Regions from separate parts of the Paenarthrobacter sp. GQ52 genome, predicted to be linked through region 3. Evidence: predicted binding sites of a transcription regulator. Region 3 holds the regulator's gene; each other region holds the start of a gene.
What was found. The regulator HrcA, encoded in region 3, represses chaperone genes, less so after heat shock. The targets are predictions, from matches to a motif close to TTNGCACTCGNNNNNNNCGAGTGCNAA.
Positions count from the first base shown of each region.

Region 1: a site for HrcA is predicted at 1,176-1,202, ahead of AC6CH8_RS13020 (FmdB family zinc ribbon protein). Genes of this name have one in related genera too.
Region 2: a site for HrcA is predicted at 892-918, ahead of groES (co-chaperone GroES). Genes of this name have one in related genera too.

Region 1 is NZ_JCAXEJ010000008.1:153,847-156,044, reverse strand. It holds gene galU (UTP--glucose-1-phosphate uridylyltransferase GalU) at 1-393, opposite strand, end outside; gene AC6CH8_RS13025 (5-formyltetrahydrofolate cyclo-ligase) at 491-1,108, shown strand; gene AC6CH8_RS13020 (FmdB family zinc ribbon protein) at 1,263-1,532, shown strand; gene cpaB (Flp pilus assembly protein CpaB) at 1,598-2,198, shown strand, end outside.
Region 2 is NZ_JCAXEJ010000008.1:127,963-130,160, forward strand. It holds gene AC6CH8_RS12925 (THUMP-like domain-containing protein) at 1-437, opposite strand, end outside; gene AC6CH8_RS12930 (hypothetical protein) at 505-867, shown strand; gene groES (co-chaperone GroES) at 1,059-1,355, shown strand; gene groL (chaperonin GroEL) at 1,440-2,198, shown strand, end outside.
Region 3 is NZ_JCAXEJ010000005.1:145,862-148,059, forward strand. It holds gene dnaJ (molecular chaperone DnaJ) at 1-748, opposite strand, end outside; gene hrcA (heat-inducible transcriptional repressor HrcA) at 799-1,806, opposite strand; gene AC6CH8_RS09305 (DUF3097 domain-containing protein) at 1,999-2,198, shown strand, end outside.

The DNA of each region.
Region 1 (2,198 bases), on a different contig from region 3:
TGCACGAAGGACTGCGTGGCCCAGGCCGTTCGGGTCACCCTGGCGGACGTAGTGAATGTCGCCGAGGTTGGTGGCGGATTGGATGGCCTCAAGCTTGGCGGTGTCGCCCTTTTCAGCCAAGGTGGCTTCCAGAGCGGGCACGCGGTCAAAATGGTCTTCCAGCGCGCGCTTGCTGCGCCCCGTGATCATCAGGACGTCGTGCAGACCCACCTTGACTGCTTCTTCGACCACATACTGGATGGCGGGCTTGTCCACCACGGGCAGCATTTCCTTCGGCATCGCCTTGGTGGCGGGAAGGAACCGGGTGCCAAGGCCCGCTGCGGGGATGACGGCCTTACGGACAGCGTTGTTTTCTAGAGTCACCGGACTAATGTAACGGAAGGAACACATCATCGGCTAAACCCCTCGCCGCGGCGGGACGCACATTTCGTCTTGGTAGCGGACAGCCCCTGCTCTTCAGCGGGCAGGGAGAACCTCAGATTGGACACGCATGGCATCCAAGGAAGACATCCGCAGCAGTCGGCGGCTGCACCGGCGGACACTCACTCCGGAGCACATAGCAACTGCAGGCGAGTCGCTTGCGCGGCATGGGACAGCCTGGGCAGCGGAGCTCTCCCCCGGCGGCGGCGCCGCCACCTTTGCTGTGTACCTTGGCGTCGCCTTCGAGCCGCCCACTATCCCCCTCATCGAGTCCCTGCACGAGGCCGGGCATCAAGTGCTGCTGCCTGTTTGCGAGCCGGGCCGGTTGCTGAGTTGGGTGTATTGGACGCCTTCCACGGCCTTTGTCAGGTCCGCCTATGCGCCCATAGACGAACCGGAAGGTGAACGCTTGGAAAGCACCGTGATTGCCAAAGCTGCAGGGATCTTCATGCCCGCCACAGCCGTGGATCGGGACGGAAACCGCATTGGCCAAGGCGGTGGCTACTACGACCGGCTTCTCCAAGGCCTCGATGCTGCCGGCCAGCGGCCGCCCACCATCGCAGTGGTGTACGACGACGATTTGTTGCCTTCAGGCTCGATTCCCGCCGAGGCATTTGATCGCCCGGTGCGCCAGGTGCTGACCCCGTCGGGTGTCGTCCAACTCCACGACGGACCGGAGCCCGGCTGACAGCCCTGTCCCGGCAAGTGAGGTCCGGCACATCCGCTGGTACACCAGACAGGGACCAATGATAGAATTAGCACTCAGGCCCTGCGACTGCTAAGGCGGAAATTCTCCGCCGGTGCTGCACAGGACCTGAACTTTGTCCTGAAGGAGGAACTCAGTGCCCACATACGCATACGCCTGCAAAGACTGTGACCATGCCTTTGACATCGTCCAGTCCTTTTCTGACAGCTCCTTGACGGAGTGCCCCGAATGCAAGGGCGCGCTTCGCAAGAAGTTCAACAGCGTTGGCGTCGTTTTCAAGGGCTCCGGGTTCTACCGGACTGATTCCCGCGATGCCAAGGGCAGCACGGTTTCGGCCGCACCAGCTTCACCCGCTTCCCCGGCGGCCCCTGCAGCAGCGCCCGCAACTGCAGCCGCAGCCAGCTAAAAGGTTTTCCACATAAGGCACCGGACCGCTGTTTGCGGCCCGGTGCGACTGGCTAACGTGGCGGGATGTCATCTTCCTCCCGCAGAGCCCTCATCGCCCGCGCCGAGCGTTCAGCAGCAGCAGCCGCCGGTGACTGGCCGCCGCTGAACCGCTCTCCTGCCCGACCACCCCGTTCCCGGGCCGGAGACACCTCACGGTTCAGCCGCCGTCCAAGAGGTCATGTCGGACAGCGGGGCGGAATTGGATCATGGATTTCACGCAACCGCCGCTTGGCCGTTGCGCTCCTGCTGTGCGTGGCTGCCGGCATCGCCGTCCAGCAACTTACTCCAGCGTCTGAGCAGCGCGTGAGCATTGTGGTAGCAGCCCGCGACCTACCGACAGGTAGCAGCCTCACAGAATCTGATTTCACCAGCGTTGGAGTGCCGTCCGATCTCGCGATTACCGGATCGGTGCATAGTATCGGCACCCTTGTTGGCCGTCAGCTTGCTTCCCCCCTCCGCAGGGGGCAGATACCTACGGAGGCCAGCCTGCTTGGCCCGGGACTCCTGACGGGCGCACCCGTGGGCTCGGCAGCGGTCCCCCTCAGGATGGCTGATCCCTCATCCATCCAGCTTCTCTCCCCCGGCCAGCTGGTTACAGTGGTCCTTACCGCGGCGGGCTCCTATG
Region 2 (2,198 bases), on a different contig from region 3:
GGGAATGGCATGAGGTTGATCGTGGCGCAGGCGGCAGTGGTTTCATCCATCTCAACGGCGGTCACCGAAATGTCCATGGAAGCCATCGCCATGGAATCGGCACCAAGGCCGCAGCCGAGGTCGGCAACGTGCGGGATGCCCGCCTTCGCGAAACGCTCGGCGTGCCGGGCCGCGACGTTCAAGCGCGTTGCCTGCTCCAGTCCCGCTTGAGTGAAAAGCATCTGCCGGGCGAACTCGCCGAACTTGGCCTCGGCACGTGTCCGCAGGCGGGATTGCGTGAGGACCGCGGCCACGAGTTCGGGGGAGTGGCCCGCTTTCCGGAGCTCGGCATTGACGCTGAACGAGTCGGCTTCCCGGTAAGGCCCCAAGGAGGCAAGAAGTTCCCATCCTTCAGTTGTCAGCAAGGGCGCGATCTGTTCCTGCGGTGCGTGAGGCATGGGATCAAGCCTAACGGCGCGGTGCTTGACAACGTGACCGGCGAATCAGCCCGATAGGGTTGTTTTCATGGAAGACAACGCAGCCCCGCATCACTCCACCATGACAAAGTTCGCTCGTCCGGCCCTGATAGCGGGGGCAGTGATCGCGGTGGTTTGCGTCGGCCTGCTAATCATTATCTTCGCGCTGGATTCCTTCAATGCCGCCACCTACTCCGTCGCCGGCAAGAGCGTTAACGACGCCACCGAGGAAGCGCGGGGCATCCGCGAACTCTACAGCGGCGCCAGAACCGGTGGAATCATCACCTTGGTGATCTCCGGCGTCGTTGCTATTGCCGCTGCCGTAGTGCTGTATCTGAACCGCGGCAACGCTCCGCTGGACGAGGATGACGACGGCGAAGACTACGATCTGGACGACCTCACCGGCCGATGACGGAGGTTCACTCATGACGAAATTCTGGCACTCGCCTTGACCGAGTGCTAACGCTTACATAGAGTCTTGTTAGCACTCTCCCCCGGAGGGTGCTAATCACGCCAAGCGTCTTCCGGCACCGCGACGACGGTTGTACGCTCCGGCACCCTAGTTCTTAGTCCATGAATCAGCTCATGAAAAGGAGAGTCCGAGTGTCGGTCTCGATTAAGCCTCTTGAGGATCGTATTGTTGTTCGCCCGCTCGAAGCAGAGCAGACCACGGCTTCCGGCCTGGTAATTCCGGACTCCGCACAGGAGAAGCCGCAGGAAGGCGAAGTTGTTGCAATCGGCCCCGGCCGCTTCGATGACAACGGCAACCGCGTACCGGTTGACGTAGCTGTTGGCGACGTCGTCATCTACTCCAAGTACGGTGGAACCGAAGTCAAGACCGGCGGCAACGAGTACCTCGTTCTGTCCGCCCGCGACGTCCTTGCGATCGTCGTAAAGTAACTTCCTGGAGCCCCGCACCGCCGCCGCGTTGGAATCATTCCGACCGTCAGCGGTGCGGGTTTTCTGTCTTGAAAGGACACAACCATGGCAAAGCAGCTTGCTTTTAACGATGCTGCCCGCCGGTCTCTTGAGGCCGGTATCGACAAGCTCGCCAACACTGTCAAGGTGACGCTTGGCCCGCGCGGCCGCAACGTCGTGCTGGACAAGAAGTGGGGCGCTCCCACGATCACCAACGACGGTGTGACCATCGCCCGCGAAGTTGAGCTTGACGACCCCTACGAGAACCTTGGCGCACAGCTGGCCAAGGAAGTAGCAACCAAGACCAACGATGTCGCCGGCGACGGCACCACCACGGCCACCGTGCTGGCACAGGCCCTGGTCAAGGAGGGCCTCCGCAACGTTGCTGCCGGCGCCGCTCCTGGCGAGATCAAGCGCGGCATCGAGGTTTCCGTCGAAGCCATCGCAGCCCGCCTCCTGGAGAACGCCCGCGAAGTCGAAGGCACCCAGGTTGCCAGCGTCGCAGCCATCTCCGCGCAGAGCGACGAGGTTGGCGAACTGCTGGCCGAAGCGTTCGGCAAGGTTGGCAAGGATGGTGTCATCACCATTGAAGAATCCTCCACCACCCAGACCGAACTGGTGCTCACCGAGGGCATGCAGTTCGACAAGGGCTACCTTTCCCCGTACTTCGTCACCGACGCAGAGCGCCAGGAAGCAGTTCTTGAAGACGCCCTCATCCTGATCAACCAGGGCAAGATCTCCTCGCTGCAGGACTTCCTGCCGCTGCTGGAAAAGGCCCTGCAGGCCAACAAGCCGCTCTTCATCATTGCTGAAGACATCGAAGGC
Region 3 (2,198 bases):
GGATTTCTACATAGAGATCACCGGCAGGACCACCGGCGGGACCTGCTTCGCCCTGCCCGGACAACTGGATGCGCGTCCCGGTTGCGACGCCTGCCGGTACCTTGATGGTGAGGGAACGGCGGCTGCGGATTCGGCCCTGTCCGTTGCACTCGTTGCAGGGGTCCTTGATGACCGTGCCGAAGCCTTCGCAGGAACCACAAGGCGCGGTGGTCATGACCTGACCGAGAATGGATCGGACAGCCCGCTGTACCTGGCCGCTACCACCGCAAATGTCGCAGCGTTCCGGGTGGGTGCCCGGGCGGCAGCAGCTGCCGTCACAGGTGGGGCAAACCACGGCAGTGTCCACTTCAAGCTTCTTGTTGACGCCGAACACGGCGTCCTTCAGGTCGATGCGGACGCTGATTAGTGCGTCCTGGCCGCGACGGACACGCGAGGCTGGTCCACCGTGGCCGCCACCGCCACCAAAGAAGGTGTCGAAGATGTCTTGGAACGCGAAACCCTGGCCGGAGTAGCCGCCACCGAAACCGTTGTCGGTGCCGTTCTCATTGCCGGTGGCATCGTAGACCCGGCGCTTCTGGGGGTCGGACAACACTTCGTAAGCGTGGGTCACGGCCTTGAACTGTTCCGCGACATCTTCACCGGGGTTTACGTCGGGGTGCAGTTTCCGCGCCAACTTGCGGTACGCCTTTTTGATCTCTTCCCCGGTGGCTTCCGGCGAGACTCCCAAAACGTCATAGTGGCTGCTCAAAGTCGGTATCTCTTCCTTGTTGTACTGCGGATGTTTCCTCGGACCGGTTTTCAGCCGCCGAGAATGCGGGAAAGGTAACGGGCCACGGCGCGTACGGCTGCCATGGTGGTGGGGTAGTCCATGCGTGTCGGACCGAGAATCCCCACCTTGGCCCCGGAGCCATAGCCGGTAGCCACGACGGACGCCTCAGCCAAGCCGTCGTACGGATTTTCGCGTCCAATGCTCACGGTGACGCCACGGGGATCATCCCCCATGTCAGACAACAACCGAAGCATGACAACTTGTTCCTCGAGTGCCTCCAGCACGGGACCGATGCTCAATGGGAAATCCACATTGGAGCGGGCCAGGTTGGCCGTTCCTGCCATCAGGATGCGCTCTTCACGGCTGGTGTCACTGAGTGATTGCAACCCCTGAGCCAACGTCTGCGCCAAGCTGCGGAGTTCCGGCGGACACAGGGCGACTACCGATGGCAGCACCTGCGGCAAAAGAGCCATCTGGGTGGCTGCGATGCTGCCGAGGAAGCGGGACCTCAGGAGCATCAGCGCCTCGTTGCTCACGTCAGAGCCGGCGTCGATGACCTTCTGCCCAACGCTGCCCGTATCCGCAATGAGGACCACAAGCACCTGCTTTGGGGCCAACAGGACGAATTCCACGTGCCGGACCAGCGCGCGATTGGAATGGGGATACTGCACCACGGCCACCTGGTTGGTCAGCTGCGACAGAAGCCTTACAGTGCGCTCCAGGATGTCATCAACATCATCCGGGCCCTCAAGCAACGAGTGGATGGCCCTGCGCTCGGCGGCCGAAAGCGGCTTGACCTGGGAAATTCGGTCAACGAATAAGCGGTAACCCTTGTCCGTTGGGATTCGGCCTGCGCTGGTGTGGGGTGCCGCGATGAGGCCTTCCTCTTCCAAGACAGCCATGTCGTTCCTGATGGTGGCACTGGAAACGCCAAGATGGTGCCGTTCCACGAGGGCCTTCGACCCAACAGGTTCCCTGGAATGCACGTAATCCTCAACGATGGCACGCAGCACCTCAAGCTTGCGCGGCTCACTCATTGCTCCACCTCCTGACGACTGCCTTGGTCCCTACGACCGGTCAACGCGGGATCTCAATCGGACCACCACACTTAGCACTCAACATGCCCAAGTGCTAACAAGTCTAGTATGAGCCACCCCGTTGCTAGCATTGAAACCTCGCGCGGCCGCCTTCGGTCCGCGCCAAAAACCAGCACAAAAGGTAGGAATCCCTTGGCTTTCGACAATTGGGGCCCGCAGGATCTGTCCGCTCCTGGCAAAAAACAGCTGCCGGAAGTGGCCGTGCAGCGGGGAATGGTCCTCGAAGACGTGCAGTCGGGCTGGGTGGGCGAAGTCACCCGTGTTGAGAAATCAGGAGGAATGCACGTTGTCTCCCTTGAAGACAGGCGCGGAAAGACCAAGTCGTTCCAGTT